DNA from 3 places in the Bradyrhizobium sp. ORS 285 genome. Region 2 is predicted to be linked to each of the others. Evidence: predicted binding sites of a transcription regulator. Region 2 holds the regulator's gene; each other region holds the start of a gene.
The links. Region 2 encodes PhoB, which activates phosphate uptake and scavenging genes when phosphate is short. Its sites were predicted from a motif close to TGTCATNNANCTGTCAT; they were not measured.
Positions count from the first base shown of each region.

Region 1: a site for PhoB is predicted at 2,341-2,357, ahead of BRAD285_RS10150 (Orn/Lys/Arg decarboxylase N-terminal domain-containing protein). Genes of this name have one in related genera too.
Region 3: a site for PhoB is predicted at 3,273-3,289, ahead of ugpB (sn-glycerol-3-phosphate ABC transporter substrate-binding protein UgpB). Genes of this name have one in related genera too.

Region 1 is NZ_LT859959.1:2,239,292-2,246,312, forward strand. Features, by position in the region: gene BRAD285_RS10150 (Orn/Lys/Arg decarboxylase N-terminal domain-containing protein) at 1-2,294, opposite strand, end outside; gene cobT (nicotinate-nucleotide--dimethylbenzimidazole phosphoribosyltransferase) at 2,504-3,556, shown strand; gene BRAD285_RS10160 (histidine phosphatase family protein) at 3,556-4,149, shown strand; gene cobS (adenosylcobinamide-GDP ribazoletransferase) at 4,146-4,865, shown strand; gene cobD (threonine-phosphate decarboxylase CobD) at 4,862-5,887, opposite strand; gene cbiB (adenosylcobinamide-phosphate synthase CbiB) at 5,924-6,895, shown strand; gene BRAD285_RS10180 (cobyric acid synthase) at 6,890-7,021, opposite strand, start outside.
Region 2 is NZ_LT859959.1:1,489,247-1,496,267, forward strand. Features, by position in the region: gene pstS (phosphate ABC transporter substrate-binding protein PstS) at 777-1,787, shown strand; gene pstC (phosphate ABC transporter permease subunit PstC) at 1,879-2,877, shown strand; gene pstA (phosphate ABC transporter permease PstA) at 2,896-3,786, shown strand; gene pstB (phosphate ABC transporter ATP-binding protein PstB) at 3,783-4,604, shown strand; gene phoU (phosphate signaling complex protein PhoU) at 4,633-5,349, shown strand; gene phoB (phosphate regulon transcriptional regulator PhoB) at 5,366-6,073, shown strand; gene BRAD285_RS06595 (trypsin-like serine protease) at 6,215-7,021, shown strand, end outside.
Region 3 is NZ_LT859959.1:7,389,716-7,396,736, reverse strand. Features, by position in the region: gene ugpE (sn-glycerol-3-phosphate ABC transporter permease UgpE) at 103-951, opposite strand; gene ugpA (sn-glycerol-3-phosphate ABC transporter permease UgpA) at 951-1,832, opposite strand; gene ugpB (sn-glycerol-3-phosphate ABC transporter substrate-binding protein UgpB) at 1,902-3,218, opposite strand; gene BRAD285_RS33220 (CaiB/BaiF CoA-transferase family protein) at 3,410-4,612, opposite strand; gene BRAD285_RS33215 (organic hydroperoxide resistance protein) at 4,758-5,183, opposite strand; gene BRAD285_RS33210 (MarR family winged helix-turn-helix transcriptional regulator) at 5,358-5,816, shown strand; gene BRAD285_RS33205 (GIY-YIG nuclease family protein) at 5,821-6,072, opposite strand; tRNA gene BRAD285_RS33200 (tRNA-Ala) at 6,238-6,313, opposite strand; gene BRAD285_RS33195 (TIGR02300 family protein) at 6,395-6,802, opposite strand; gene aroA (3-phosphoshikimate 1-carboxyvinyltransferase) at 6,952-7,021, shown strand, end outside.

The sequences.
Region 1 (7,021 bases), 750 kb from region 2:
CCCTGAATCTCGACGTCGAAACCCGGGAACGTGTTGAAGGCGCGCTCGAACATCTTGAGGTAATCGATCATCGGCTTGGCGCGCTCGGACAGCCGCTCGCCCGGCACGATGGTGGCGATGCCCGGCGGGTAGACCACGAAGGGCGTGGTCGCGATCCGGCCGGCGATCTGGTCGATCGGCAGGTAGTCGACCTCGTTGCGCATCAGCGCCCGCGCCGCTTCGCGCGGCGACAGTGCGATCTCCGGTAGATGCTGCGGCTGGAATTGTTTTGCCTGCAATGCGCTCACCTCGGCCTCGCGGTAGAAGCGGTGCATCTCGCCGCAGAGGTCGCGCAGCCGCACCTTGCCGTAGCGGCCGAAGCGGCGGCGGGTGAACTCGGGGATGGCGTCCTCGAGCAGCACGTTGTCGTCATGCAGCCGCTTGAAGGCGACGAGTCCGCTGATCAAGGTGCCGGCCTTGCTGGCCTCGACACCCGGCGTCAGCAGGAAAAGCAGCGAGTTGAGGTCATTCTTTTCGGCGACGATCCGGTTCTCGCGCAGATATTGCGCAACGACCGGCGCCGGGATGCCGTGCTCGGCATAGCCGCCGGTGGCGCGGTCGAAGCCGGGGGTGAGCAGGGTGAGCTTGTTCGGATCGGTCATGGCGAAGCCGGGGGCGAGATCCGGAAAGCCGTGCCAGGCCTCGCCCGGCGCGAGCTGCCAGAGCGAGGCATCGGTCGCGAGCTGGTCTGTCGAGATCGCCTCCCAGGCGACGTCGTGGCGGCCACCGGGGCTCGCTGCATCGGGGATCGAGACCCGGTCGGGCACGAACGGCTCGAAGAACCAGCGCCGCGCCGGATCCTTCTCCTTCTCGTCGAACTCCCGGCGCATCGCCCGGATCTTCTTGCGCAATTCGATGCCGAGTCGGATCGTGTCGTCCCACAGCACCTCGCCCGAGCGGCCCTTCATCATCTGCGCGCCGACGTCGAGCGAGGCGAACAGCGGATAGAACGGCGAGGTCGAGGCGTGCTGCATGAAGCTTTCGTTGAAGCGGCGATGCTCGACCCGGCGGCGCTGGCCCTTGATGTGGCGGTCCTTGATGTGGATCTGTGACGCCTGCGAGAAGCTCGCGAGCTGCTTGTGGGTCGATTGCGTGGCGATGATGCCAGGCGCGTCGGGCCCGAGCTCGGACAGGCCCATCGCGAAGCGGCCGGCATAGAGCGGGTGGAACTTCATGAAGCCCGCCCAGGCCTCGTCGAACATGATGTAGTCGCAGAGGTGCCCGATGCGCTTGAGGATCATCTCGGCGCTGTGGATGGTGCCGTCATAGGTGCACTGCTCGACCACGGCGACGCGGAACGGCCGCTGCTTGCGCCAGGCATCGGGGTCCTTGACCAGCGGATTGTCGCGGATCTGCTGCCGGAGATGCTCCTCTTCCAGGAGATCCCAGCGCATCGGGCCGATCAGGCCCCAGGCATTGCGGACCGTGGAGACATAGATCGGAACGCCGCCCGAAATCAGCAGCGCGCCGTGATGCGCGGCCTTGTGGTTGTTGCGGTCGAACAGCACGAGGTCGCCATCGGTGACCAGCGATCCCAGCACCACCTTGTTGGAGGTCGAGGTGCCGTTGAGCACGAAATAGGTCTTCTCGGCGCCGAAGATCTGCGCCGCCTCCTTCTGCGCCCGCAACGCCGGACCCTCATGGGTGAGGAGGTCGCCGAGATCGAGCACGGAATTGTCGAGGTCGTCGCGGAACACGGCCTCGCCGAGATGCTCGACGAAGATCCGGCCGATCGGGCTGCGGCTGTAGAACACGCCGCCATTATGCCCGGGACAGGTCCAGAGCTGGTTGCCTTCCTCGGCATAGTCGACCAGCGTGCCGAAGAACGGCGTCTTGAGCGTCTCGGCATATTGCTTGAGCCGGCTGATCAGATTCTTGGCGATGAACGCCGGCGTCTCCTCGGAGAGGAAGACGTAGCCATCGATGAAGTCGAGCACCTCGACCGGCAGATCCTCGAACCGCTTGCGGCGAATGAGGAGGATGATCGGGAAGTCCAGGCCGCGCCGCCGCATCAGGTTGATCAGCGACGCCGTCTTGCCCTCCAGCCCCTTCTTGCCCCAGTCCACCACCATGCAGCCGATCGCAGCATCCGTCTGCACCGCGATCTCGGCATCCTCCAGCTTGCGGGCGCGCACGACCTCGAAGCCCGAGCGCTGGATCTCCTCGATGATCTGATTGAAGCGGACGCCGGCGAGATCGTCGGTCTCGAAGACGGGTGCGGCGAACAGGAAGGTGAAGCGGCGGAAGTAATCCATGGACGTCTTTCGAGCTGGGTGGGGCAGCCACCTGTCAACGCGTTCGATGACAGTTGCATGACAGTCGGGCCGTCGGCCAGCGCCGGTTCTGCCGACGACCCCAGCTCCGTTCGCGTGCTGTCGCTTGGCGGCGGTGGCCCGGCAGCGCTTGTCATGGCGGTGAGGCGGTGGCAATCGTCGGATCCCGAGCAACGCCAAAAGGACAGATCGTGCTCCCTGACTGGATCAATTCGGAGTGTCCGGCGCCGTCCGAGGCGCACCGAAAAGCCGCCCTCGCGCGCCAGGCGCAACTGACCAAGCCGCTCGGCGCGCTCGGCCGGCTGGAGGAGGTCGCGGTCGAATTGGCGGCGCTGCAGGCCGTGGAGCGGCCGGGTGCGGATCGAGTCCCCGTGGTGCTGTTCGCCGGGGACCACGGTATCGCGGCGCAGGGAGTTTCGGCCTATCCGCCGGAAGTGACCGTGCAGATGCTGCACAATTTCGCTGGCGGCGGCGCGGCGATCTCGGTCCTGGCGCGGACTTTGGGCTGTCCACTCGAAGTGGTCGACGTTGGTACGTTGGCCGATGAACCGGTGCGCGGCGTGGTCGTCGACAAGCTGCGGCGTGGCACGCGCGACTTCAGCATCGAGCCGGCGCTGACGCCGGACGAGGTGGCCTACGCCTGCGAGGCGGGGCGTCGGGCGGTCGCACGGCAGTCCGATCACGCACCTGACCTTGTGATCTTCGGCGAGATGGGGATCGGGAACACCAGCTCGGCGGCGGCGATCGCAGCCGCGCTGCTCTCCTGCGCGCCGGCCGACATCGTCGGCAGTGGTACAGGGCTCGATGCCGATGGACGCGCTCGCAAAGCCGTGGTGATCGCCAAAGCGCTGGCCCGGCATGGCGTCACCGCTGACGCCGTGGCGGATGTCCTGGCTGCCGTCGGCGGTCTCGAGATCATCGCGATGGCCGGAGCGATCATCGCGGCTGCGCAGCGGCGCTGGCCGGTGCTGGTCGATGGCTTCATCGTCTCGGTCGCGGCGCTGGTGGCGGTCAGGCTCAATCCGTCGTGCCGGCCTTGGCTGCTGTTCTCGCATCGCTCGGCCGAGCGCGGCCATGCCCTGGTGCTCGATGCGCTCGGCGCGCGTGCGCTGATCGATCTCGACCTCAGGCTCGGCGAGGCCTCGGGCGCGGCCACCGCGCTGCCGATCATTCGGCTCGCCTGTGCGCTCCACCGGGGCATGGCGACTTTTGCGGAGGCCGCCGTCTCCGGGCGCGAGGCCTGATGCGGCTCGACCTGCTGCGGCATGGCACCACCGGGCGCGATGGCTATCTCGACGGCCGCACCGATCCGCCGCTGAGCGAGGCGGGCTTCGAGCAATTCCGGCGGCAGACGCAGAGCAGGGCATGGCGCCGCATCGTGAGCTCGCCCTTGGCGCGGGCGCGTGCGGCAGCGGAGGACTATGCCCGACAGGCTGGGGGCGAGTTGCACGTCGATCCCGATTGGAGCGAACTGCATTTCGGACGATGGGACGGACGCAAGCGCAGCGATATCGTAAGCGACCCGGAAGGGGCCGCCTTGCTGGAGACCTTCTACGCAGATCCCGCCGTCGCAGCGCCCGACGGGGAGAGCTGGGCCGATCTGCAAGCAAGGGTGTCGCGCGCGGTGGACCGCGTTCTCGCTACGCCCGAGCCTGCGCCGGTCCTCGTTGTCACGCATGGCGGCGCGATCCGCGCCGCGCTGACGCATCTGCTCGGCTGGCCCTTGCACCAGCTGTGGAGTCTGCGCATTCATCCCGGCACCCGTCTCACGCTCGAAGCCGGGCAGAGCGCGGATGGCGCGCCGTGGGCCGAAATCGTCGAGATCATCCAGCCATGAGTTTGCGTGAATTCTGGATCGCCCTGCAGTTCCTGACGCGTCTGCCGACACCGCGCGTGGCGGACTCTCGGCCTGATGATCTCGCGCGGGCGTCGATGTGGTTTCCGGCCGCGGGCCTGGTGATCGGTGCCTGTCTCGCGATTCTCGCCCGGGTCTTCCAGAGCGCCGATCCGTGGATTGTCGCGCTCGCCGTGCTCGTCGGCTGGATCTGGATCACCGGCGCGCTGCATCTCGACGGGCTCGGCGATGTCGCCGATGCGTTCGGCGCCTCGCATGGCAAGCCCGAGCGTTTCGTCGCCGTGCTCGGCGATCCCCATGCCGGCAGCTTCGCCGTCGTCGCGATCGCGCTTCAGATCGCTACGAAGCTGGTGTTGATCGCGGAGCTGGCAACCGGGCCGACGGCCTGGGCGCTGGTGCTGATCCCGGCCTGGGCGCGTCTGGGGACGTTGGTCTGCACCAAGACGCTGCTGTCGCTGAAGCCCGGCCTCGGCGCCAGCGTCTCCAACAGCGTGGGCTGGAAGGTCATCGTCGGGTGGGGCGGCTTGCTCGCCGTCGGCGCGCTCGTGGGTGCAGTTCCCACGTTGATCGCGATCCTGCTCATCCCGTCGATCGCCTTCTACTGGCAATGGCGGCTCGGCGGCATCACCGGCGACTGTCATGGCGCCAGCATCGAGGTGACCGAAACGCTGTTGCTCGCCGCCTGCGTGCTGGGCTAGCCGGCAAGCGCTTCCGCGAGCCGCTGCCACTGCGCTTCATCGCCCGGCAGTCCGAAACGTAGCCAGCTCGGCTGCGCTGGGAAGCGCCTGACATGAATGGCGTGACGCGCGAGGCGCTCGGCGATGTTGCTCGCCTTGGCGGATGCGACCAGCCGGAACAGCGGCGTGCCGCCGATGGCCATACAGCCAGCTTGGGATAGAAGCGCGTCAATGCGCACGCAATCCTTGGCGAGGCGCGCGCGTGTCTGATGCAGCCACGCCTCGTCGGCCAGCGCGGCCGTACCGGCGGCGAGCGCCGGCCCCGACACCGCCCACGGCCCGAGCTCGTCGCGGATCTGCCGTATCATGTCGTCGGAGCTGATCGCAAAGCCGAGGCGGATCCCGGCAAGGCCGTAGACCTTTCCAAAAGAGCGCAGCACGATCGTGGCTGGCGGCAGATCGGCCGCGAGACTTGCTTCAGGAGGATACAGGTCCACGAAGGCTTCATCGACGATCATCAGGCCGTCGCGCCGGCGCAACGTCGATGCCAGCCGGACCAGCGCATCGCGCGGCTGCAGGCGGCCGGTCGGATTGTTGGGATTGACGATCACCGCGACATCGGCCCCGGCGAGCGCATTGAGGTCGTCGGCCAATTCAACCCGATGGCCGCCGCGGCGCCAGCACAGCGCGTGCTCCTCATAGGTCGGCGCGAGCACGGCGACGCGCGAGCGCGGGCGCAGCCTTGGCAGCACCTGCAGCAGCGCCTGCGTGCCGGGCGCGGCAACGATCGTCTCGCGGTCCGGGACGCCGTAGCGCGCCGCGGCCGCGGCCAGCAGCGCGCGCTCCTCGGATTTGCTCGGCAAACGCGCCCAACTGGTGGGCGCAAGCTCTGGCGGAGGATAGGGAACAGGATTGATGCCGGTCGACAGATCGATCCAGGGATGCGGCGCATCGGGGTAGCGACGGCTGATCGCATCGAGATCGCCGCCATGAGCGATGGCTTCCGGCGTCTCGGATCGCGTGCTAGTCGCTCTCTGGTCCACGTCTATCCTTACATGTCTATTCCTTAGCGGAGATCGATGTTCGTCTCTCTCGCGCTCGCGGCGCTCCTCATCGAGGCGGCCGCTGGTTACCCGCAAATCCTGGTGCAGCGCATCGGCCATCCCGTGATGTGGATCGGCGCGCTGATAGCATGGGCCGACCGCCGCTGGAACAGGGACGGCGACAGCTTTGCGACGCGCCGGGCTTACGGTGTCGCGCTCGTGGTCCTGCTCGTAGCCGGGATGGCCGCCATCGGCCTGGCCGCGACCTGGCTCTTGACCACGGTTCTCGGCGACACTGCCGCAACGATCGTCCTTGCTGTGCTGGCGAGCAGCCTGCTGGCGCAGCGCAGCCTCGATACGCATGTCGCCGCCGTCGCGGAGGGACTGGAGACCTCAGGGCTCGCCGGTGGACGTCGCGCGGTGGCGATGATCGTCGGGCGCGATCCCGAGCGGCTGGATGAAGCCGGAGTGTCGCGCGCGGCGATCGAAAGTCTCGCCGAGAATTTCTCGGATGGCGTCGTCGCACCATTGTTCTGGCTGTTCGTCGGTGGGCTCCCGGGCATCCTGATCTACAAGGCGGTCAACACCGCCGACAGCATGATCGGACATTTGTCCGAGCGCCACCGTGCGTTCGGCTGGGCTGCGGCGCGGCTCGATGATCTCATCAACCTGCCGGCATCGCGGCTGTCGGCGGTTTGGATTGCGGCGGCAGCCTGCTGTGTTGCCGGCGCGTCATCCGAGACCGCGATGCAAACCGTCGCGCGCGACGCCGCCAAGCATCGCTCGCCGAATGCCGGCTGGCCCGAGGCTGCGATGGCGGGGGCACTGGGACTGCGTTTGGCCGGGCCGCGCGTCTATCACGGTCAGCTCGTCACCGATTCCTGGATGGGAAACGGGCGCGCCGATCTGAATGCTTCGGACATCCGGCGCGCGTTGCGGCTCTACCGGCTGGCGTGCCTGGTTCAGGCTTTCGTCATCGCCGTCATTTTCCTCATCCAGGTGCTATGAGCTGCCACGCGGGATCGGCGCGCGCGCCAGCGCAAGAAGGCCGCTGACATCGACATGGCGCTCCACATGCGCTGCGAGCGCATCCAGGGTGGCGTCGACGTCACGCTCATAGGCGAGGCCGGTCGT
Region 2 (7,021 bases):
AAGTCCGTGGTCGTTGCTTGACGGCACGCGCGGGCGATGGGGGCAAGAACGCCGATCCCCAGGGAGAGCACGAAGGACACCGTAACTCCATTCGCGCGGGGAAGGCCGGGTCTGTCCGGCTGTACTCGTGGTACCTGCCGCCTGCATTCTTTTCAGCAGGCGGGCCACGGGCCTCAGCCGAGGTCCGGCCTTCTCCGCGCCCTCTCGTATTTCAGGAGGGACATCATCGATGCATCCCCCGGGCACGCCGTGCCGCGGGAACGCGAGGTCATATCTCGTGAGTTGCTGCCGCTGTAACCAAACCTCCGCTGTCGTCCCGGCCTCGAGCCGGGACCCATACCCCCGGGGAGATGTTCGAGGCACGCAGGTGGATGGATCTCTCCCGCCTACATCGGCCGGTGGCTATGGGTCCCGGCTCGAAGGCCGGGACGACACTGAATGTGAGGGGCGGGCGGGGGCACTGCAAATGCATCCGGAGAGCGGCTCGATCGAGCTTTGTTGCAGGGCCGCAAGGCCTGACCGCCGATCTCTCATCACCGCGCATCGGGCGTGAGCGCTGCTCGTTCAGCAACTGGGTGAAGTCACCTCAGGATACCACCTCTTCCACCGTAGAACCTCGGACGAAAATCGAAAAATCACGATTTATCAATGGCATGCGACTGTCATCCAGCTGTCATCGAACCTTTATAAAAGCCACACCGAGGCCCCTTAAAGCGGCCCGGGAAGCGCAATCGGGTGCATATGGCGCTTCGCTTCCCCAGGCATGGAGACCAGCTATGAATTTCGTCAAAGCACTCGTCGCTGCCGGCTTGGTCGCCGCATCGACGTCGGCATTTGCTGCCGACATCACCGGCGCGGGCGCGACGTTTCCGTTCCCGATCTATTCCAAGTGGGCTGACGCCTACAAGAAGGAGACCGGCAACGGTCTGAACTACCAGTCGATCGGTTCTGGCGGCGGCATCAAGCAGATCCAGGCCAAGACCGTGACCTTCGGCGCCACCGACGCGCCGCTCAAGGCCGAGCAGCTCGAGAAGGACGGCCTGGTGCAGTGGCCGATGGTGATGGGCGGCATCGTGCCGGTCGTCAACCTCGAGGGCGTGAAGCCGGGCGAGATGGTGCTGGACGGCGAGACCCTCGCCAACATCTATCTCGGCAAGATCACCAAGTGGGATGACGCCGCGATCAAGAAGCTGAACCCCAGCGTCAAGCTGCCCTCCGACGCGATCGCCGTCGTCCGCCGCTCCGACGGTTCAGGCACGACCTTCAACTTCACCTATTACCTCTCCGAGGCGAGCGCCGACTGGAAGAGCAAGGTTGGCTTCAACACCGCGGTCGAGTGGCCGGTCGGCGTCGGCGCCAAGGGCAATGAGGGCGTGTCGGGCAACATCAGCCAGACCAAGAACGCGATCGGCTATGTCGAGTACGCCTACGCCAAGCAGAACAAGCTGACCTACACCGGCATGGTCAACAAGGCCGGCAAGACCGTGCAGCCGACCGTCGAGGCCTTCCAGGCCGCCGCCGCGAATGCCGACTGGGCCAAGGCTCCCGGCTACTACGTGATCCTCGCCAACCAGCAGGGCGACAAGTCCTGGCCGATGACGGCCGCGACCTTCATCCTGATGCACAAGGAGCCGACCGACAAGGCGGCCTCCGCCGAGGCGATCAAGTTCTTCAAGTGGTCGTTCGAGAAGGGCGGCAAGATGGCCGAGGAGCTCGACTACATCCCGATGCCGGACAGCGTCGTGAAGCTGATCGAGAAGACCTGGTCGGCCGACATCAAGAGCTGATCTGAACACGTCCTGCCCTCTCCCGGAAACGGGAGAGGGTTCGTCCAAGGTGATGATGGTGTCAAAGAAGCAGGGGGCGGACTTGGCTGAGATGGCCGTTGAGAGCGAGGTCGGCGACATCGCCGCTGCCGCAGGGCCCTATGATCGCGCCCGCGCGCTGAGCGCGTTCAAGCTCGGCGATATCACCTTCTACTGGATCACCCGCCTGTCGGCGATCTCGGTGCTGCTGATCCTCGGCGGCATCATCATCTCGCTCGTCATCGGCGCCTGGCCGGCGATGAAGGAGTATGGCTTCCAGTTCCTCCTCACCAAGCGCTGGGCGCCTTCGGCCGATCCGCCGGTGCTCGGCGCGCTCGGCCCGATCTACGGCACGCTGGTGACCTCGTTCATCGCGATGCTGATCGCAATTCCCGTGGGACTCGGCATCGCGATCTTTCTCACTGAGCTGTGTCCGCAATGGCTGCGCCGCCCGATCGGCCTCGCCATCGAGCTGCTCGCCGGCATTCCCTCGATCATCTACGGCATGTGGGGCTTCTTCGTGCTGGGCCCGTTCCTGGCCACCACGTTCCAGCCGTTCATGATCAATCTCTGCGCCAACATCCCCGTGCTGCAGGACATCTTTGCCGGGCCGCCGTCCTATCTCAGCCTGTTCAACGCCTCGCTGATCCTGGCGATCATGGTGCTGCCCTTCATCACCTCGATCTCGGTCGACGTCTTCAAGACGGTGCCGCCGGTGCTCAAGGAAGCCGCCTACGGCGTCGGCTGCACCACCTGGGAGGTCGTGCGCAGCGTCGTCATCCCCTACACAAGGGTCGGCGTGATCGGCGGCGTCATGCTGGCGCTGGGCCGTGCGCTCGGCGAGACCATGGCGGTGACCTTCATCATCGGTAACTCGTTCCGGATCTCGTCCTCGATCTTCGCGCCGGGCACGACGATCTCGGCCGCGATCGCCTCTGAATTCCAGGAGAGCGACGGCCTGCACCAGTCCAGCCTGATCCTGCTCGGCCTGCTGCTGTTCGTCCTCACCTTCTTCGTGCTGGCGAGCGCCCGGCTGATGCTGGCGCGACTCGATGCCAAGGCCGGAAAGTAAAGGGCAGGAAAGTAAGTCATGTCGAGCGTCGACGCCTCCACATTCGACACGCCGGTCAATCCGGTGAATCCGATCTACGCCCGCCGCCGTCGCCGCGACCTCTTGATCCGCGGCCTGTGCATCGCCGCCGCGGCATTCGGCGTCACCTGGCTGGCGCTGATCCTGTTCACGCTGTTCTATAACGGCCTCGCCGGCCTCAGCCTGCAGGTCTTCACCGCCGATACGCCGCCGCCCGGCGCCAGTGAAGGCGGCCTGCGCAACGCCATCGTCGGCTCGATCATGATGACCGTGATCGGCGTCGGCATCGGCGCGCCGCTGGGCCTGTTCGCCGGCACCTACCTCGCCGAATATGGCCGCAACGACCGCCTCACCTCGGTGATCCGCTTCATCAACGACATCCTGCTGTCGGCGCCGTCGATCATCATCGGCCTGTTCATCTACGGCGCCGTCGTGGTGCCGATGGGCGGCTTCTCGGCGATCGCCGGTGCGCTGGCGCTGGCCGTCATCGTGATCCCCGTCGTGCTGCGCACCACCGAGGACATGCTGCTGCTGGTGCCCAACCCGCTGCGCGAGGCGGCCTCCGCGCTCGGCCTGCCGCGCTCGCTGGTGATCCGCCGCATCGCCTATCGCGCGGCGCGATCCGGCCTCATTACCGGCGTGCTGCTCGCGACCGCCCGCGTCGCCGGCGAGACCGCGCCGCTGTTGTTCACCGCGCTGTCGAACCAGTTCTGGAGCCTCAACCTCTCCAAGACGATGGCGAACCTGCCCGTCACCATCAACAATTTCGTCCAGAGCCCGTATGCGTATTGGAAGCAGCTGGCCTGGAGCGGAGCCCTTCTCATCACTCTGGCCGTGCTCGCCCTGAACGTCGGTGCACGCATTCTCGGCGCCGAGAGGAAAACGAAATGACCGAACTGTCCGTCTCCGTCAGTCAGCCCAATCACGCGCTTCACGGCCAGCCGCTCCCCGAGGCGCCGGCCAAGGTCACCGCGCGCAACCTGAACTTCTATTACGGCGATCACCACGCGCTGAAGAACATCAACCTGACGCTGGGCACCAACCGGGTCACGGCGTTCATCGGCCCGTCCGGCTGCGGCAAGTCCACCTTGCTGCGCATCTTCAACCGGATGTACGACCTCTATCCGGGCCAGCGCGCCACCGGCCAGCTGATGCTGGACAACACCAACATCCTCGACCCCAAGCTCGACCTCAACCTGCTGCGTGCGCGGGTCGGCATGGTGTTCCAGAAGCCGACCCCGTTCCCGATGACGATCTACGAGAACATTGCGTTCGGCATCCGGCTCTATGAGAAGATCTCGAAGTCCGAGATGGACGATCGGGTCGAGAAGGCGCTGCGCGGCGGCGCGCTGTGGAACGAGGTCAAGGACAAGCTCAACGCCTCCGGCCTGTCGCTGTCCGGCGGCCAGCAGCAGCGCCTGTGCATCGCCCGCACGGTCGCCGTCCGGCCCGAGGTGATCCTGTTCGACGAGCCTTGCTCGGCGCTCGACCCGATCTCCACCGCCAAGGTCGAGGAGCTGATCCAGGAGCTCGCGGAGAACTATACGATCGCGATCGTGACCCATAACATGCAGCAGGCGGCGCGCGTTTCCGACAAGACCGCCTTCATGTATCTCGGCGAGCTGATCGAGTTCGACGACACCAGCAAGATCTTCACCTCGCCGAGCGATCGGCGGACCCAGGACTACATCACCGGCCGGTTCGGCTGACGCCGACAGCATTCTTCAGGAGATCAACATGGCCAGTGAACATACCGCCAAGGCGTTCGACAGCGATCTGCAGGATCTCACCCGGCTGGTGTCGGAGATGGGCGGCCTCGCCGAGCGGCTGATCGTCGATTCCGTCGATGCGCTGGTGCGGCGCGACGTGGCCCTCGGCCAGAAGGTGGTCGCCGCCGACGCCGAGGTCGACAAGCTGCAGCGCATCATCGAGGAGCGCGCGGTGCTGACGATCGCCCGCCGTCAGCCGATGGCCGTCGATCTGCGCGAGATCGTCGGCGCCATGCGCGTCGCCACTGATCTGGAGCGGATCGGCGACCTCGCCAAGAACATCGGCAAGCGCGTTGCGGCGCTGGAGAGCGACTTCCATCCGCTCAAGCTGATCCGCGGCCTGGAGCACATGACCGACCTGGTGCAGTCGCAGGTCAAGACGGTGCTCGATGCCTATGCCGCGCATGATTTGCCGGCGGCGATGACGGTCTGGAAGGGCGACGAGGAGGTCGATGCGATCTGCACCTCGCTGTTCCGCGAGCTCCTGACCTACATGATGGAAGACCCGCGCAACATCTCGTTCTGCATCCACCTGATGTTCTGCGCCAAGAACATCGAGCGGATCGGCGACCACGCCACCAACATCGCCGAGACGGTGTTCTATATGATCGAGGGTCAGCAGATCATGGACAAGCGCCCGAAGGGCGACATGACCAGCTTCGCGACCACGATCCCCGGCAACTGAGAAAGACGATTTCGACATGGGTGCGCGAATTCTGGTGGTTGAGGACGAGGAGGCGCTGACGACGCTGCTGCGCTACAACCTCGAAGCCGAAGGCTACGAGGTCGAGACCGTGGCGCGCGGCGACGAGGCCGACACGCGGCTCAAGGAGCGCGTGCCCGATCTCGTCGTGCTCGACTGGATGCTGCCGGGGCTGTCCGGCATCGAGCTGTGCCGCCGCCTGCGGGCACGGACCGAGACCCGGCAGCTGCCGATCATCATGCTGACGGCACGCGGCGAGGAGAGCGAGCGCGTCCGAGGTCTCGCGACTGGTGCCGACGACTACATCGTCAAGCCGTTCTCGGTGCCGGAGCTCTTGGCGCGCGTGAAGGGCCTGCTGCGTCGCGCGAGCCCGGAGCGGCTGGCGACTGTGTTGTCCTATGGCGACATCGAGCTCGACCGCGAGAAGCGCCGCGTCGCGCGCTCGGGCCGGCCGATCGATCTCGGCCCGACCGAATATCGCCTGCTCGAGTTCTTCCTCGAGCATCCCGGCCGCGTGTTCAGCCGCGAGCAACTGCTCGACAGCGTCTGGGGTCGCGACATCTATATCGACGAGCGCACGGTGGACGTGCACATCGGCCGCCTGCGCAAGCTGCTCAATCCTGGCCGCGAGCAGGATCCGATCCGCACCGTGCGCGGCGCCGGCTATGCGCTGGACGACCGGTTCGTCAAGTCGGAGCAGGCCTGAGGGAGAAGCAGGCTTGAGGGTGGAGCGGGTGTGAGACGCGAGGGGGCCGGATTAAGGACATTGCGGTCCGCTTTCCGCCACGCCGCCGCCGTCTTGATCGTGCCTGCTGAGCAGCCGATGTTTCGGTCTCAGCGGACGCCCTTGATCAAGACCATCCTCATAAGTCTCGCCGTGCTGCTCGGCAGCATCGCGGGTGTCACGGCCGCCGAGCTCGAGGACGCCGTCACTGCTGCGTCGAATGGCCAGGCGGCGGTGGCGTTGCGCCGGCTGCAGCCGCTCGCCGCCAAGGGTGATGCGCGGGCGCAATTCGATCTCGGCTTCATGCAAGCCTTCGGCGTGGGCGTCGCGCGCAATCAGGCGGAGGCGCTGGTCTGGTACCGCAAGGCCGCGGATCAGGGACTCGCCATTGCCCAGCACTATCTGGGGATCGCCTATTTCAACGGCGAAGGCGCCGGCCGCGATCACGGCGAAGCCGCGCGCTGGTTCAACCGCGCCGCCGCACAGGGCTTTGCCCAGTCGCAATACATGCTCGGCCTGATGATGCTCGATGGCCAGGTCATGACCCGGGATGTCATCCAGGGGTATGCCTGGCTGGTGATGGCCGGACGCAACGGCGTCAGGTCTGCCGGCCGCGAGATTCAGCGCGTGAAGCTCAGCGAGGCGCAGCGGCGGCAGGCGGAGGAGACGATTGTGGCGTGGCGGGCGAAGCCGGAATCGGCCGATGCCGGCATTGCCAATCCGCGCGCCGAACAGCTGCTCGGGCTCGACCGGCATTTTGGCGATGTCGTCGATCCCACCTCCTGGCCGGCATCGTCGATCGGTGTCGTGACCGTGGCGCAATATAGCACGGGAGGCTCCTGCACCGGCACGCTGGTGGCGCCCCGCGTGGTGCTGACGGCGGCGCATTGCGTGTTCAACGGCCTCGCCCAGGTCAGCCCGGGCAATGTC
Region 3 (7,021 bases), 1.9 Mb from region 2:
TAGCGAATGGCGAAGAGGAAGGTGCGAGCAGGGGAGGAGAGAGCGGATGTTCAGGCGGAATCGCGATCCTAGTCGTTATTCGCCATTCGCAATTCGCCCCCGTCACTTTTCCGTCTCCACCAAGCCCTTCACGAACAGGCGCTGCATGAAGACGACGACGGCGACCGGCGGCAACATGGCGAGCACGGCGGTCGCCATCGCGAGCTGCCACTCGGCGAGCTCGTCGGTCGTGGTCAGCATCTTCTTGATGCCGATCACGATGGTCTGCATCGAGTCCTTGGTGGTGATCAGCAGCGGCCAGAGATACTGATTCCAGCCGTAGATGAACTGGATCACGAACAGCGCCGCCACGGTCGTCATCGATAGCGGCAGCAGCGTGTCCCAGAAGAACCGCAGGGGGCCGGCACCGTCGATGCGCGACGCCTCCAGCAGCTCGTCAGGAATGGTCATGAAGAACTGGCGGAACAGCAGCGTTCCGGTGGCCGAGGCGATCAGCGGCAGGATCAGGCCGGCATAGGTATCGAGCATGCGCAGATCGGCGACGATCTTGTAGGTCGGATAGATGCGGACCTCGACCGGCAGCATCAGGGTGATGAAGATGACCCAGAACGCCGTCTTGCGAAAGGGAAAGCGGAAATACACGATCGCGAACGCCGACAGGATCGAGATGAAGATCTTGCCGACGGCAATCCCGATCGCGGTGATGAAAGAGTTGGCGAGCAGCACGCCCACCGGCTGGTTCATGAACCGCGAGCCGCCGACGAACACCGCGCGATAGTAGTTCTCCAGCATGCGGCCGCCCGGGACGAGCGGCAGGTTGCCGCTGACGACGGTCGCCGCGTCATAGGTCGAGGCGACGAAGGCGACGTAAACCGGGAAGGCGAAGATCAGCACGCCCAGTGAGAGTACGATGTAGGCGACGAGGTCCCGGAGCGGACGATGCTCAACCATCAGTACTGCACCTTGCGCTCGACGTAGCGGAACTGGATCGCGGTCAGCGCGATCACGATCAACATCAGCACGACCGATTGCGCAGCGGAGCCACCGAGGTCGCCGCCGAGCCGGCCGTCGGCAAATACCTTGTAGACCATCGTGGTGGTCGAGCCGGCCGGTCCGCCGCCGGTGACCGCGTCGATGATGCCGAAGGTCTCGAAGAACACGTAGACGATGTTGACGACCAACAGGAAGAAGGTGGTCGGGGATAGCAGCGGGAAGATGATGGTCCAGAACCTACGAAGGGGCCCCGCACCGTCGATCGCGCCGGCCTCGATCACGCTCTTCGGGATCGCCTGCAGGCCGGCGAGGAAGAACAGGAAATTGTAGGCGACCTGCTTCCAGACCGCGGCCATCACCACCAGCACCATCGCGTGGGTGCCGTTGAGCATCGGATTCCAGTCGAAGCCCATGATGCGCAGCGGGCGGGCCAGGGTGCCGAGGGTGGGGTGGAAGATGAAGAACCAGAGCACGCCGGCGATCGCGGGCGCCACCGCATAAGGCCAGATCATCAGCGTCTTGTAGACGGATGCGCCCTTGAGGTTCTTGTCGGCTTGCGTCGCGAACAGCAGCGCGACGCCGAGCGACAGCACGGTGACCAGCGACGAGAACACCACCGTCGTGCCGATGGCGGTGTAATATTCCGGCTGGGCGAACAGCGCCTGGTAGTTCTCGAGCCCGACGAATTCGGAATTGAGGCCGAAGGCGTCCTCGCGCAGGAAGGACTGCCAGATCGCCTGGCTGGCCGGCCAGTAGAAGAAGATCAGTGTGATCGCGAGCTGCGGCGCCAGCAGCAGGTAGGGCAACAGCTTGCCGTTGAAGACGACCGACTTTTCCATGGAGCGCGCCGCGAGAGGGTGAGATGCGAGGCTTCCCCTCGGTCCCGAGGGGAAGCCTCTGTCACGGACTTACTTGGCCGTTTTCTCGAAGGTGCGCAACATCGCATTGCCGCGGGCGACGGCGGAGTCGAGCGCCTCCTTGGCGGTCTTCTTGCCGGCCAGCGCCGCCTCGATCTCTTCCGACCAGACGTCACGCATCTGCACCATGTTGCCGAAGCGCAGGCCGCGCGAATTCTCGGTCGGCTCCTTGTTGGTCAGCTCCTTCAGCGGCGTCTGCAGGGTCGGGTTCTTCTCGTAGAAGCCGTCCGCCTTGGTCTTCTCATAGGCCGCCTTGGTGATCGGCAGGTAGCCGGATTCCTGGTGCAGCTTGGCCTGGCGGTTGGTGTCCGACAGGAAGGTGAAGAACTTGGCGATCCCCTTGTACTCGTCGGCGGTCTTGCCGCCCATCACCCACAGCGAGGCGCCGCCGATGATCGAGTTCTGCGGGGCGCCCTGGGCTTCCGGATAATACGGCATCGGCGCCGAGGTGAAGTCGAACTTCGCGGTGTTCTTGGCGGTGGCGTAGTAGCCCGACGAGGTCAGGAAGATCGCGCATTCGCCGGAGCCGAAGCGGCTCTCGGAGGCCGAGCCGCGCCCCGAATAGTCGTAGGTCTTGTCCTTCTGCAGCTCGACGAGGTTCTGCAGATGCTTGACGTGCAGCGGGCTGTTGAACTCCAGCACGGTGTCGAAGCCATCGAGGCCGTTCGCTTTGGTGCCGATCGGCACGTTGTGCCAGGCGGAGAACTGCTCGATGTTGGCCCAGGACGCCCAGGCGTTGGAGAATCCGCAGGTGTCGTGGCCCGCGGCCTTGAGCTTCTTGGCGGCGTCGAACACCTCCGGCCAGGTCTTCGGGATCTCGGCGACGCCGGCCTTCTTCAGCTCGTCCTTGTTGATCCACATCACCATCGACGACGAGTTGAACGGGAACGACAGCATGTCGCCCTTCGACGTCGAGTAGTAGCCGGTGATCGCCGGCAGATAGGCCTTCGGATCGAACGGCTCGCCGGCTTCCTTCATCAGCTCGTAGACCGGCTTGATCGCGCCCTTGGCGCTCATCATCGTCGCGGTGCCGACCTCGAACACCTGCATGATGTGCGGCGCGTTGCCGGCGCGGAACGCGGCGATGCCGGCATTCATCGTGTCGGGATAGGCGCCCTTGAAGGTCGGCACGACCTTATAGTCGCTCTGCGACGTGTTGAACTCTTCGGCGAGCTTGTTGACGATATCGTTGTTGCCGCCGGTCATGGCGTGCCACCACTGGATTTCAGTCACCGCGAGTGCGGGCGAAGCAGCAAAACCAAAGGTGGCTGCAATGGCAGTGGCAGCAGCAAAGTGTCGAAATGACATCAAAAAGATCCTCCCATGAACGTCATCGGTCGTGGCGGCCGTTAACAGCGCCAGATGACAGTTATGTGAATGTATAGACGTATGACCTGACGCGGGAAAGCCACGCGCAGTGCGTCCACGAAAAGCGGTAAATCGCGTCTCTCCGTCACCGCGTCGTGGTGCGACGCGATGACGGAGCGCGTGCGATGCGATCAGCGCTTGCGTTCCGTGCAGACGGTTCCTGCGGCCCGCAGCGCGTCGATCTCGCTCGGCGTGTAGCCGAACTCGCTCAGCACCTCCTCGGCGTGCTCGCTGTATTTCGGCGGCGTGGAGCGCAACGTCGGCTTGGTGCGTTCGAGCCGGATCGGCGAGGCCACGCCCTTGTACCAATCCTTCTCGATGACATCGCCGCGGTAGAGCGTGTGCGGATTGGTCAGTGCCTGATCGATCTTCTGCACCGGGCCTGCGGGCAGGCCGGCCGCGAGCAGGCGGTCGCACAGCGGCTCGGCCTCGAACGCGCTGAACACGGCCGCGAGCTCGGCGCGCAGCGCCTCGCGATTGGCGACGCGGTCTCTGTTCCGCGCGAAGCGCGGATCGGTGCCGAGTTCCGGACGCCCGATCTCCTTGGCGAGCTTGCGGAACGTGCCGTCATTGCCGACGCCGATGAAGATGTCGTCGGTCTTGGTCGGGAAGATCGCGTAAGGCACGAGGTTCGGATGCTCGTTGCCGGTCAGCGACGGCGGCTTGCCGTGCATGAAGTAGTTCGCGGTGTGCGGATGCATGATCGCAAGGCCAGTCTCGTAAAGCGTAACCTCGAGGAACTGGCCCTGTCCCGAGCGCTGCCGTTCCGACAGCGCCATCAGGATGCCGATTGCGGCATAGAGCCCCGTGGTGATGTCGACCAGCGGCACGCCGATCCGCATCGGGCCGCTTTCGGGCGAGCCGGTGGCCGCGATCATGCCGGTCATCGCCTGGATGATCGCGTCATAGCCGGGATTGCCGCCGCGCGGTCCGTCGGCGCCGAAGCCGCAGATGCGGCAGTGCACGAGCTTGGGGAATTTCTCGCGCAGCGTCTCGCTGCCGATGCCCCATTTCTCCAGCGTGCCCGGCTTGAAGTTCTCGATCAGCACGTCGGCCGTCTCGAGCATCTTGAGCAACACCACGCGGCCGCCCTCGGAGGCGAGGTCGAGGCCGATCGAGCGCTTGTTGCGGTTGATGCCGACGAAATAGGCCGCGTCCTCGTCGTGGAACGGAGGGCCCCAGTCGCGCACCTCGTCGCCGGCGGGCGGCTCCACCTTGATCACGTCGGCGCCGTGGTCGGCCAGGATCTGCGTGCAATAGGGGCCGCCGAGCACGCGCGTGAGATCGATCACGCGCAGGCCGGCCATGGCGCCGGGAGCAAATTGAGGGGTCATGGACATCGCGAGGTTGGTTGCAGCTCGCGGTCATTAAGCATTGCTGCGCCACTGGCGCAAACCGGCTCGCGCGAATGCAGCCCTCGCGGAAAAGCGAGAGCTGCAAGGCCGTGCGCGGCGATCTGCCGCGCCGCAGAATTCAGGCTCAGACGACGGTCAGCTTGACGTCGACATTGCCGCGGGTGGCGTTGGAGTACGGGCACACCTGGTGGGCCTTGGCGACCAGCGCCTCGGCATCAGCCTTGGCGAGGCCGGGCAGGGAGACCGCGAGCTCGGCGGTGATGCCGAAGCCGCCTTCCGAGCGCGGGCCGATGCCGACCGTCGAGGTCACCGACGCATCGGCAGGAACCTTCGGGCCGCCCTGCGAGGCCACGAACTTCATCGCGCCGATGAAGCAGGCTGCATAACCGGCGGCGAACAGCTGCTCGGGGTTGTTGCCGGCGCCGCCGCCACCGCCGAGCTCCTTCGGGGTGGCGAGCTTGACGCTGAGCGAGCCGTCGAGGGTGGCCGCCTCGCCGTCGCGGCCGCCGGTGGCCTTGGCGCTGGTCTTGTAGAGCACGTTCACGGACATGGGGTGTCTCCCGGGTTGGGTGGAGGGGAATTCAGTGAGACTGATATTGCACGCAATTCGATTGCGCACAATATAATTGTTCGGTAGAAAATTCGTGATCGGTGCGTCCAGGTCGTTGCCCGACCCTTTCCGCCCCGCCCAAGATGCACCCAACGATCCATTCCTGGTGTGACGATGCCCAAGAAGACCACCGCCGACGTGCCGCTGCAGCTCGGCAGCCAGCTTTGCTTTGCAGTCTACTCGACCGCCCACGCCTTCAACCGCGTCTACAAGCCGCTGCTCGACCGTCTCGGCCTGACCTATCCGCAATATCTGGTCATGCTGGTGCTATGGGAGCGCGACGGCCTGTCTGTGAAGGAGATCGGCGAACGGCTGTTCCTGGACTCGGGCACGCTGACGCCGCTGCTGAAGCGGATGGAGGCGCTGCGCCTGCTGACACGGACGCGATCAGCCCAGGACGAGCGTCAGGTGTTGGTCACGCTGACAGGGCAGGGCGCGGCGCTGCGGGACAAGGCGCGCGCGATCGTGCCGCCGGCGATCCTGGATGCGACGGGCTGCTCGATCGCGGAGCTGGCCGATCTGCACGGCAAGCTGGTGAAGCTGCGGGAGCGGCTGGAGGCGGCGGTGGAGTGAGGGCTCAAGCCGGACCGAGCAGGCGCTTCTTCGAAAACGCGCGGCCTGAATGCGACTTCAGATAGGCTTCGAACGCCAATGCCCGTTGCTTGTCCGGGAAGGCGCAGTACCAGACGAGCGTCCAAGGCGCGAACTTGGAGGTATGGGCTGAGCGGCCTGCGTTGTGATCCTTGAGGCGCTGTTTGATGTCCGCGCTCGCGCCAATGTATTCCTGCTCGGGAAAGGCGAGGCTCCGGATGATGTAGACGTACCACATGCAGAGGCGCTCGCGGCGATGGGTCGCTCGTCCGCAGTCTGTGGCGAAAAGGAGAGTTTGTCAGCCGACCTAAGTCCGGCTTCGCCAAGGGGCTTCGCCGGACACCACGCTTCGCCCTCAGGGCTCCGTCGTGGCTGCGCCACGCGTAGCCCGGAGGGCGAAGCGTGGTGGAGCCAGGCGGGATCGAACCGCCGACCTCTTGCATGCCATGCAAGCGCTCTCCCAGCTGAGCTATGGCCCCTGAACCGAACCGGCGGTCTGGGTGACCGCCGGGGAGCACCGTGAACCACAGTTCGCGGCTGATCTCAAGTGGCTTCGACGATTATTCTTCGTCGCCGCCGACATCGCCGATGATGTCTGTGACATCTTCGTCGCCCTCTTCCTCGTCGGCGATGAAGGTCGAGTCGTCATCCTCGTCGTCGTCGAGGGTCTCGTCGATCTCGATATCGTCTTCGGACTCAGGCACGACGGCCTTGACCTTGCCGGAGTTCTCCTCGGCATCGGCCTCCTCGAGCGACACCAACTCCTCGGCCTCGGCCGGCTCGTTCACGGTGTCCTGCGCCGCGGCGGCACGCGCCGCCTCGCCGCGCATGGCGCGGGTGGGCGCCACCGGAGCGATCGGCACGACCTCGCCGGTGTAGGGCGAAATCACCGGGTTCTTGTTGAGGTCGTAGAACTTTTTGCCCGTGGTCGGGCAAATGCGTTTGGTTCCGAGCTCGGATTTGGCCACGTGCAGGCGTCCTGGCAATGTCTGAAAAGCGGTGTCTCACTTGGCTAGTTGCCGCGCCGCTGTCAATAGCGCTTTCAACCGGATATCACGCCCGTGACGGCCGCCGGGCGCTGTGATACCTGCCGGCTCCAAAACCCGAGGATCCCGCCGTGAGCACGTCAGCCGCCCCCACTCCGCTCGAATCCCGCGCCTCCGGGCCGCTTTCGGGCACGATTCGCG